Regions from separate parts of the Bradyrhizobium sp. RDI18 genome, predicted to be linked through region 1. Evidence: riboswitches for the same ligand, from Rfam matches in the RefSeq annotation. Region 1 holds a riboswitch; each other region holds the start of a gene.
What was found. Region 1 has a riboswitch for S-adenosylmethionine ahead of ACFXS9_RS16740 (hypothetical protein). Riboswitches for the same ligand answer to the same signal wherever they lie in the genome.
Positions count from the first base shown of each region.

Region 1 (3,273 bases):
CACGGCCGTCACCAATGGAGCAATTGGACCTGTCCGTCGTGCTCCCTGCGCGCTCATCCGGTATTATGTCGCTAAATACACTGCCGCCGCTGCTGAGGCGTGGGCTCGAAGTAAGGGCGCGACTGAGGCAGAAATTCAGACCGCTCGGCGATGCATCAAGTTCCAGCCGACAGTGCTTTTTGGCTAACCCGTCCAGCGGCTGGACCGTCACGCGAGGAGTGCTCTGTATTTCGTCGAGCCAGTGGAATTACTTACCTGTGCCGGTAGTTGTACCTGTACCCGTGCCGGTAGTTGTACCTGTGCGCCGCTCCTCACGTCGCTCTGTGCGGCCCGTGCGAAGGCTGAGAGGCGATGGCAGTGCCCTAAGCACCGGATCATTGTCGCGCAACGCGCCAGCCGCGATCTCGAGAAGCTAGCTGTCGGTCAACTCCTCGAGGGGCTTGTCGCCGTACTCGACGGTTTGAGCAGCGCGCCCCTCGAGCCGGTCGATAACCTCGCGCGCGGTGGGTAGGTCGCCCTGTACAAAAAAGCTGTTTCACGTCGAAATTTTTCCCCTCCGTGGGTGTCCGTAACGTCCCTACCTGCTTCTTGATCCTTAGCGTCAGTCACTTGGCCATCTCAGCGTCGCCTGAGAGTCAGGGGAGCAGCATCCCTGTTGAGAGCCCGCGTTGAGGGATCTTCGGCTATCGCTCGATCCCCTTTTGCTCAAGCGCTTTTCTCTTTTGCCTTTTCCTTTGCTCGATGACCCACAACCACGCAAAACCAATGGCGAAGACCACCATGACGATCAAAATGGCATACTCTATCATTGGAGTGCCCTGAGCTAATGTTCACCGATCAAGATTGCGGTTCGCTGTCTCATTCGGGCCTTGATCCACATCAAGAACTACTCGCCTTCCACGATCTTGACCGGCAGCTTGAGAGCAATCAGCCGCGCCTGCAGAAGGGACAGCGAAAGCATGTCCTTCGCATTGACGTAATGGGTGTTGTCGCCGGGATGGGACCCTACATTGAATTCGAGGAGCGGTCCGCGCCCAGAGGCGCGCTCCGGGCCGAGATCAATTGTTTTCAGCAGGTGATAAGCCCTCGCGAGCGGTCCGCCTGTGATGTCAAACCAATCCTCCCAGTAGCGCCTTTGGACCGGCTTGTCGAAATCCCCCGGTTCAATGCAGTGAGAGGAACAGATCTTCTCCACCTCATTGTCGGTCCGATGCGGAATGCCCTCGCGGATAAAGAATTGACGCCAGGTCGGCGGGGGTGGCGCGAACCTCCACGGGCCAAGCGTAAGTTGATAGCCCTCGCCGGGAATCTCATGCCAATACATGGTGTCGACCACCTGCGAAGGTGACGCCAACAGAGGCTGACTCGTCCGGTGAATGAAGGAACGGGCATCCCTTACGAACGCCGTCGTCAGGACAGCACCGGCACCGATTAGAAATCCACGTCGAGATTGCAGCATAAACAATCCTCCAGAATGGCACACGCATCTGGAGGACTGGCGACCTACTGTTGCCCATGCGGGCCACATCGTCGTGCCACCGTTGCCGGTCTAAGGCTGGTTGGCGGAGCCGTCAGGCCCTCTCAGGATGTAAGGCATCGCTACCATAGGCACTCGTAGTGTCAACGTGAGGAACAGAACAGTGGCAAAACGGTTCTCAAACCGAAAATTTTTCCCTCCGCGGGATGGTAGCGCAAATGAATGCTTTGCTTCACTTCCAACGGCTTTCAGGCGGGCTCGGAACGACCGCGGAGCCAGAGTTCGCCTGAGGCGAATACACCACTGCCCGTACCGATAATACGAAAACCGGGGTGGGTTTTGGGGAATGGCGGATTTGCCGGGGGTATTTGTTCAAATAAGCATGCTTCTCTCGGAAATTTTCCCCTCCGGTGGGCCGAGCCAAGGTACCTGGACGCGCTTTTCCAGATTCAATGCACATCGAGAAACTGTTCACGCCAGCGAAAACAACCAACTAGGTTCATGCCTTGAGGCCGAGGCGGTCGAGTAAGCGCGCAACCGTCATCGGCTGCCATCGACCTCCTCGCGATGTCTCGACACCTTGCTCGTTGAGCGCGGCGGCGATCCTCCGGGTCGACAGGTGTTTGATCGGCTCGACGATATCGCGCAACGACTCGGCGTGCTGGTCGGCGGCCTGCCTGTTCGTTGCGGCAGCAGTCGGGCTACCGAGCTTAACACCTCTGGCTTTCGCTGCCGCTGCTTTTGTTCTAGCCGAGATCATGCGACGTTCCTGCTCTGCAAGAGCTGCGTAGATGTGCAAGAGGAAGGGGGCGGCCCCTGGCAGCTCAGCCACGACAAACGGCACCTTGCGCGACATCAGGCCGGAGATGAAATGCACGTCACGCGACAGCCGGTCGAGCTTAGCGACGACGATCGAGCATTTTAGCTTGCGAGCCGCCTCCAGCGCGGCGGCGAGTTGCGGGCATCGATCAAGCGCGTCCGCTCCCTTGCCCGTCTCCACCTCGACGAACTCGGCGGTGATCTCGACCCCCTCGACATCGGCAAAGCGCGCGCAGGCGGCACGCTGCGCCTCAATGCCGAGACCAGAACGCCCTTGCTTTAGGGTTGAAACCCTGAGGTAAGAAACCGCCATGAGAATAAAGTCCCATTATCGTCACAGGTAATAGCACGTAATTGCAGGATCAAAAAACCTTCGCTGCGCAGCGCGGACGGTGCGATCGTGTTCTGCTGGCGAACCCCACGGTTTGTCTGGTGGCCACCCCGGTCCGTCGTTCTCTCCGTGGACGGGTAGCAAGCGGGCTGGGGTCGCGCCACAAACCGACAACCCACACTGTCCCATAGGACAATATCACCAGACAAATTAGTGAGTACGATTGCGGAGCCGGTCAGCTCATAGGTCAGAGGTCCGCTTCCCGATCGTTCAGTTAGTCCGTCATCGCCGGCTCATTCAGCGCGATATCGTCGTACTAAATCCGGCGGGTCTAGCTGAACAAGACTCTCAAGCTTGCATTTAAGCGCCCGCGTGGTGCAGAGGAGGATACGATGGCCGAAATAAATAAACTCTCCGTCGGTAAGGTCCTCGAGAAGCTGCGCCGCAATGACGCGCCGAAAAAATCGAAGATGATGCGGCTTGAAGAGGAAGCTGAAAAGATGGACGAAGAGATACAGCGCTTGAGAGCGGCAACACGACGGCTCAAGTCTGGACCGCGAGCTGGCACTACGGGGCGCGATTGAGATTTCCTAACACTTGCGGCGGCAGAGACGCTGGCCGCTCCAATATTGCCGCCCGACCACGG
Region 1 is NZ_JBICRN010000008.1:1,612,601-1,615,873, forward strand. Features, by position in the region: gene ACFXS9_RS16740 (hypothetical protein) at 887-1,336, opposite strand; SAM-I-IV-variant riboswitch at 1,496-1,595, opposite strand; gene ACFXS9_RS16745 (recombinase family protein) at 1,977-2,609, opposite strand; gene ACFXS9_RS16750 (hypothetical protein) at 3,020-3,211, shown strand.

Region 2 (3,273 bases), 2.7 Mb from region 1:
ACACGATCGCGCGCCGGCCGATGCGCAGCAGGTTTTCCAGGACCGGTTTCGGCTGCCGCGTCGCCTGCAGCGTCTGCGACAGGATGACGTAATCGAAAGCGTCGTCGGGATAATTGACGAGGTCGGTGTCGGCGTCGCCCTGCACCACGGCGAGGCCCTTGGCGACGCAGCGGTTGACGCCCTCGCGCGACAGCTCGATGCCGCGGCCATCGATGCCCCGGCTCTCCAGGAGCTGCAGTAATTCGCCGTCGCCGCAGCCGACGTCGAGCACTTTTGAGCCGGCCGCAATCATCTCGGCGACGAGGAGATGATCGGTGCGATATTTACCGGTGCGATCGGGCGCTATGCCGCCGAGCGGCAACGCTTGCTCCTGAAGGGCCATATCAACCGCCTGTACCGTCAAGGCCGCGCGCCTTGCCCGCGGATTCCAGGAAGGCGCGAGAAATGTCGAAGAACTCGGGCACGTCGAGCAGGAAGGCATCGTGGCCGCGGTCGGTCTCGATCTCGGCGAACGACACCCGCGCGCTGGAGGCGTTCAGCGCATGCACCAGCGCGCGCGATTCCGAGGTCGGAAACAGCCAGTCGGAGGTGAACGACACTACGCAGAAGCGGGTCTTGATGCCGCGAAACGCTTCCGCCAGCACGCCGTTATGGTCGGCGGCGATATCGAAATAGTCCATCGCCCGCGTCAGATAGAGATAGCTGTTGGCATCGAAGCGCTCGACAAAGGAAGAGCCCTGATAGCGCAGATAGCTTTCGACCTGGAAATCCGCATCGAACGAAAACGTCGGCAGTTCGCGATCCTGCATCCGCCGCCCGAACTTGCGATGCAGCGCGGCGTCGGAAAGATAGGTGATGTGCCCTGCCATCCGCGCCACCGCCAGTCCGCGATGCGGATGCGTGCTGCGCTCGAAATAGCGCCCATGATGCCAGTCCGGATCAGCCATCACGGCCTGCCGGCCGAGTTCGTGAAATGCGATATTTTGCGCCGAATGGCGCGTCGAGCAGGCGACCGGCAGCGCCGAAAACACCCGTTCCGGATAGGCTGCCGTCCATTGCAGCACCTGCATGCCGCCCATCGATCCGCCGATCACGCATAACAATGTTTGGATGCCCAGCCGGTCGAGCAACATGGCCTGCGCGCGGACCATGTCGGGGATGGTGATGATCGGAAAATCCAGTCCCCACGCCTTGCCGGTCGCCGGGTTGGTCGAGGCCGGACCGGTCGATCCCATGCAACCGCCGATCACGTTCGAACAGAGGATGAAATATCTGTCGGTATCGAGCGGGCGCCCCGGACCGACCATGATTTCCCACCAGCCGGCCTTGCCGGTCAGAGGATGCACGTTGGCGACATGCTGATCCAGCGTCAGCGCGTGGCAGATAAGGATCGCGTTGGAGCGGTCGGCGTTCAACTCGCCATAGGTCTGGTACGCGATCTGGAATGGCGCGAGATCGATGCCGCAATCGAGCCTCAAGGGCTGCTCGATGCCGAATTTGGCCACCGGCGAGGTCGGATGATCGGCCTCGTGGGCGCGGTCCTCGCTGTGAATCGACGGACTGGGTACCGACTGCAATGGTGTCATCCCGACCTTCCTCCTCGCGGAGGTCCTTACAGACAGAAATCAGGCCGTAAAAAACCCGGCCTGAACGAAAGGTTCGGCCGGGATCAATCTGTCCCCGGCCTGTTTAGCGAGTTGTTTAACGTGGCTGCAAGCCGGCCGGCTCAAATGACCACGGAATGGAACAAAGCTAGTCCGAAGCAGGTCCCCCGTCAAGGCAGCCGTATGGTTAACCCTGCGGCGATCATGGCGGACCTGACGTTTCTCTTTGCTTTCGACGGCCGTCTTTTCTAATCAATGCCCTTGCTGGGTGGTGATTTCAGACCGATCCGGCGCTGAAGGTTTTAACATGTCCAAGGCACCCCCGGCTCCGCCCTCGCTGCAGGAATTGCGCAAGGAGATCGACGCGATCGACGAGCAGGTCCATCGCCTCTTGATGGCGCGCGGCGACATCATCGACCGGCTGATCCAGGTGAAGCAGACCCAGGAGGTGGGGTCGGCGTTCCGGCCCGCGCGCGAGGCCAGCATGATGCGCAGCCTGGTCGAGCGCCATCGCGGCATCCTGCCGCTCGATACCATCGAGAGCATCTGGCGCGTCATCATCTCGACCTTTACTTACGTCCAGGCGCCGTTCTCGGTGCATGCGGACGTCTCGGTCGGTGAGCCCGCGATGCGGGATTCGGCGCGGTTTCACTTCGGCTTTGTCGTGCCCTATGTCGGCCATTTCAGCGCACAGGCCGCGGTTGAAGCCGTGGCGAAATCGAAGGGCGATCTGGCGCTGGTCTCGGCGGTCTCGAGCCGCACGCCGTGGTGGAGCGCGCTGGAAGCCGAAGGCGCGCCAAAAATCATTGCCCGGCTGCCGTTCCTCGAACGCGCCGATCATCCGGCCGCGCTGCCGGTGTTCGTGATCTCGCGCGTGGCCGATGATGCCATGGTGACGGAGGTGCAGATGTGGAGCGTCCGCGTCTCGGGGTGGAACGCCGATATCGCCCGCGCGCTCGCCCCGCTCGCCGAAATCGTCGCCGTGCCCGATACCGCTTTCGACGGCGCGGCGCTTTTGGTATCGGATGCCGGCACCGGGTTCGAAAAGATCAAGACCGCCCTGATCCAGGCCGGCGCCTCGGTGCGCTCGTCGGCTCTCGTCGGCAGCCACGCAACACGCTATACGGTGCCCCCGAACGGGTCGGCGAAGCCTTAAACGCTGCCCGAAATTCCGGAGTTGAAGATGAACCGCCCCGTGCCGAATCCCGGCATTCTCGATATTGCGCCCTACACGCCCGGCAAGAGCCCGGTGCCGGAGCCGGGCCGCAAGGTGTTCAAGCTGTCGGCCAACGAGACCCCGTTCGGGCCGTCGCCGAAGGCGATCGAAGTCTACAAGGACGTGGCTGATCATCTGGAGGATTATCCGGAAGGAACCTCGCGCGTGCTGCGCGAAGCGATCGGCCGCGCCTACGGGCTCGATCCCAACCGCATCATCTGCGGCGCCGGCTCGGACGAAATCCTCAACCTTTTGGCGCACACCTATCTCAGCCAGGGCGATGAGGCGATCTCGACCGCCCACGGCTTCCTGGTCTATCCGATCGCGACGATGGCGAACGGCGCCAAGAACGTTGTCGCGCCCGAGACCAATTTCACCGCCGACGTCGACGCCATTCTCGCGCGCGTGACGCCGCGCACGAAACTGGTATGGCTCGCCAACCTGAACAACCCG
Region 2 is NZ_JBICRN010000008.1:4,291,531-4,294,803, forward strand. Features, by position in the region: gene metW (methionine biosynthesis protein MetW) at 1-382, opposite strand, end outside; gene ACFXS9_RS29765 (homoserine O-acetyltransferase) at 384-1,586, opposite strand; SAM riboswitch at 1,669-1,748, opposite strand; gene ACFXS9_RS29770 (chorismate mutase) at 1,912-2,760, shown strand; gene ACFXS9_RS29775 (pyridoxal phosphate-dependent aminotransferase) at 2,788-3,273, shown strand, end outside.
Region 2: it holds a riboswitch for S-adenosylmethionine, as region 1 does, so the genes downstream of both, ACFXS9_RS29765 (homoserine O-acetyltransferase) here and ACFXS9_RS16740 (hypothetical protein) in region 1, are expected to answer to the same signal.

Region 3 (3,273 bases), 4.1 Mb from region 1:
GGGTCCCTGCGTTCGCAGGGACGACGCCTGTTGTGTGGCTACGCGCGTAGCGAGCTCACGCCTTCTCCAGCGCCTGCGCAAAGTCCTCGATCAGATCATCCGCATGCTCGAGCCCGGCCGAGAAGCGGATAAAGCCTTCGCTGATGCCGAGCTCGGCGCGCGCCTCCGGCGTCAGCCGTTGATGCGTCGTGGTCGCAGGATGGGTGACGAGGCTCTTGCTGTCGCCGAGATTGTTGGAGATGCGCGAGATCTGCAACGCATTGAGGACCCGGAAGGCGGCCGCCTTGCCGCCCTTGACCTCGAAGCCGATCAGCGTCGAGCCGCCGCGCATTTGCTTCTTCACCAGCTCCGCCTGCGGATGATCGGCGCGGCCAGGATAGATCAATCGCGCAATCTTCGGATGGCTTGCCAACGCCTCGGCGATTTTCGCCGCGTTGTCGGTCTGCGCCCGTACCCGCACGCCCAGCGTCTCCAGTCCCTTGAGCAGGACCCACGCGTTGAAGGGCGAGAGCGATGGCCCGGTCTGGCGCATGAAGTTGTGAATGTGCTCTGCGATGAAGGCTTCGGACGAGAGAATAATGCCGCCGAGGCAGCGCCCTTGACCGTCGATATGTTTGGTTGCGGAGTAGACCACGACATCGGCGCCGAGCGAAAGCGGGCTCTGCCAGATCGGCGTGGCAAAAACGTTATCGACGACCAGCCGTGCGCCGCCCTTGTGCGCGATCTCGGCAATCGCCGGAATATCGAGCACATCCAGCGTCGGGTTGGTCGGGCTCTCCAGGAAGAAGGTCTTGGTGTTGGGCCGCAATGCGCGCTGCCATTGGGCGAGATCGAGGCCGTCGACCAGCGTCGTTTCGATCCCGTAGCGCGGCAGGAGGTCCTGCACGACGTAAAGGCACGAGCCGAACAGGGCTTTCGAGGCCACCACATGATCGCCGGCCCTGAGCGGTGCGAGGATCGCGGTCGTCACCGCGGCCATGCCGGTGGCGGTGGAGCGAGCAGCTTCCGCGCCTTCGAGCTCGATCATTCGGCGCTCGAACATTGAAATCGTAGGATTGGAATAGCGCGAATAGATAAAGCCGGGATCCTCGCCCTTGAAGCGCGCCTCGCACTGCTCCGCGCTGTCGTAGACATAGCCTTGGGTGAGGAACAGCGCTTCCGACGTCTCGCCGAATTGCGAGCGCAGCGTGCCGCCATGGACGAGGCGGGTTTCGGGACGAAAACGCTTGGTAGAACCAACTTCAGACATGTGACCTCCGTCGTGACCACCGGAAAATGGTCACAAAAAACCGGCCTGGAAGAATTTCCACAGGCCGGGATCACACGTGTCCCCGGCCTGTTTAGCTACTTATTTAACGTGGCTGCAAGCCGGCCGGCTCAAATCACCACGGGATAAGTCATGCTGATATTCGCTTGCGCCCTTTCAGTCAAGGCAGCCATCGGATAACCCCTAAAAGCCCATATTTACGAGGTTTGGATGATATTTGGGCATCCAGGGCCACCTCAGAGGACCGCGCCGTGTCGTTCACGCTTCCGCCCGACGGTAACGGAATTCTACCCGACCGCATGATCGCGGCGATGGCGGATGCGGGCCTCATCTTGCCGGCCTATCCCTTTGTCGAGAGCCAGATCCAGCCCGCAAGCCTCGATTTGCGCCTCGGCGACGTTGCCTATCGGGTACGCGCGAGCTTCCTGCCTGGGCCGGGCGCGACCGTTGCCGAGCGCATCGACGAACTGAAGCTGCATGAAATAAATCTCTCCGACGGCGCGGTGCTGGAGACCAATTGCGTCTACATCGTGCCGCTCCTGGAAAGCCTGGCGCTGCCGCCGGAGATCGTGGCCGCCGCCAATCCGAAGAGCTCGACCGGACGGCTCGACGTCTTCACCCGCGTGATTGCCGACGGCACCCGTCGCTTCGATATGATCGGCGCGGGCTATCACGGCCCGCTCTATGCCGAGATCAGCCCGAAGACGTTTCCGGTGCTGCTGCGCGAGGGCTCGCGGCTATCACAAGTGCGCTTCCGCACCGGCGACGCCATCCTCAATGCCGACGAGCTCGACGCGCTGCATGGCGCCGAGCGCCTGGTCGATATCGATGACGCCGATCTCGCCAATGGCGTGGCGCTGTCGGTCGATCTCTCCGGCGAGAACACAGGCGGATTCGTCGGCTACCGCGCCAAGCGCCATACTGGTGTGGTCGATATCGACCGTCGCGGCGGCTATGCGGTCGACGAATTCTGGGAGCCGATCCCGGCTCGATCAGACGGCAGCCTCATCCTCGATCCCGGCGAGTTCTACATCCTGGCCTCGAAGGAGGCCGTGCAGGTGCCGCCGGATTACGCCGCCGAAATGGTGCCGTTCGATCCCCTGGTCGGCGAATTCCGCGTGCACTACGCCGGATTCTTCGATCCCGGCTTCGGCTATGCCGGTGCCGGCGGGCAGGGCGCGCGCGCCGTGCTCGAGGTGCGCTCGCGCGAGGTGCCGTTCATCCTCGAACACGGCCAGATCGTCGGCCGTCTGGTCTACGAGAAAATGCTGTCACGGCCCGATGCGATGTACGGCCAGCGCATCGGTTCGAACTATCAGGCGCAGGGCTTGAAGCTCTCCAAGCATTTCCGGGTCTGACCGCTTGCGCGGATCGCACCTCAGTCACGGACATCAGAGATGAACTCGCCGATCTGCGCAATCGCCTGACGGGCTTCAGGCAACACTGGCACGAACAATTGCCAGACGTGCGGCATGCGCCGCCAGATCTCGAGTTTGCTGCGCGGATTGTGCGACTGCAGCTTCTCCGCCATGCGGACAGCGTCGTCCCTGAGAATTTCATCGCTGCCGACCTGAATAAGCACCGGCGGCAATCCGGCGGGATCGCCGTAGAGCGGCGAAGCATAGGGCGTACGCGGATCGGCTCCGCCGAGATAGAGCTTCGCCAGGTCGGGGAGATCCTCGACATTCAGCATCGGATCGGCCGCTGCATTCGTCTTCAGCGAAGCGCCGGTCAGGGCAAGGTCAGTCCAGGGCGACAAGGCGACGGCCGCGGCCGGAAGCAGCTTGCCATCGTCACGCAGCCTCAACAGCAGGCCCAGCGCCAAGCCGCCGCCGGCGGAATCTCCCACCACGAACAATTGACGGACGTCGGGGGCATTGCCGGCAAGCCAACGATAGCTCTCGACCGCATCCTCAAGCGCCGCCGGAAAGACATGCTCGGGAGCCAACCGGTATTCGAGCGCCCAGACGCGGGCTTGCAAAGCGTCGGCAATCCGCCAGAGGAAG
Region 3 is NZ_JBICRN010000008.1:5,729,721-5,732,993, forward strand. Features, by position in the region: gene ACFXS9_RS36715 (O-succinylhomoserine sulfhydrylase) at 56-1,249, opposite strand; SAM riboswitch at 1,320-1,399, opposite strand; gene ACFXS9_RS36720 (2'-deoxycytidine 5'-triphosphate deaminase) at 1,519-2,625, shown strand; gene ACFXS9_RS36725 (alpha/beta hydrolase) at 2,646-3,273, opposite strand, start outside.
Region 3: it holds a riboswitch for S-adenosylmethionine, as region 1 does, so the genes downstream of both, ACFXS9_RS36715 (O-succinylhomoserine sulfhydrylase) here and ACFXS9_RS16740 (hypothetical protein) in region 1, are expected to answer to the same signal.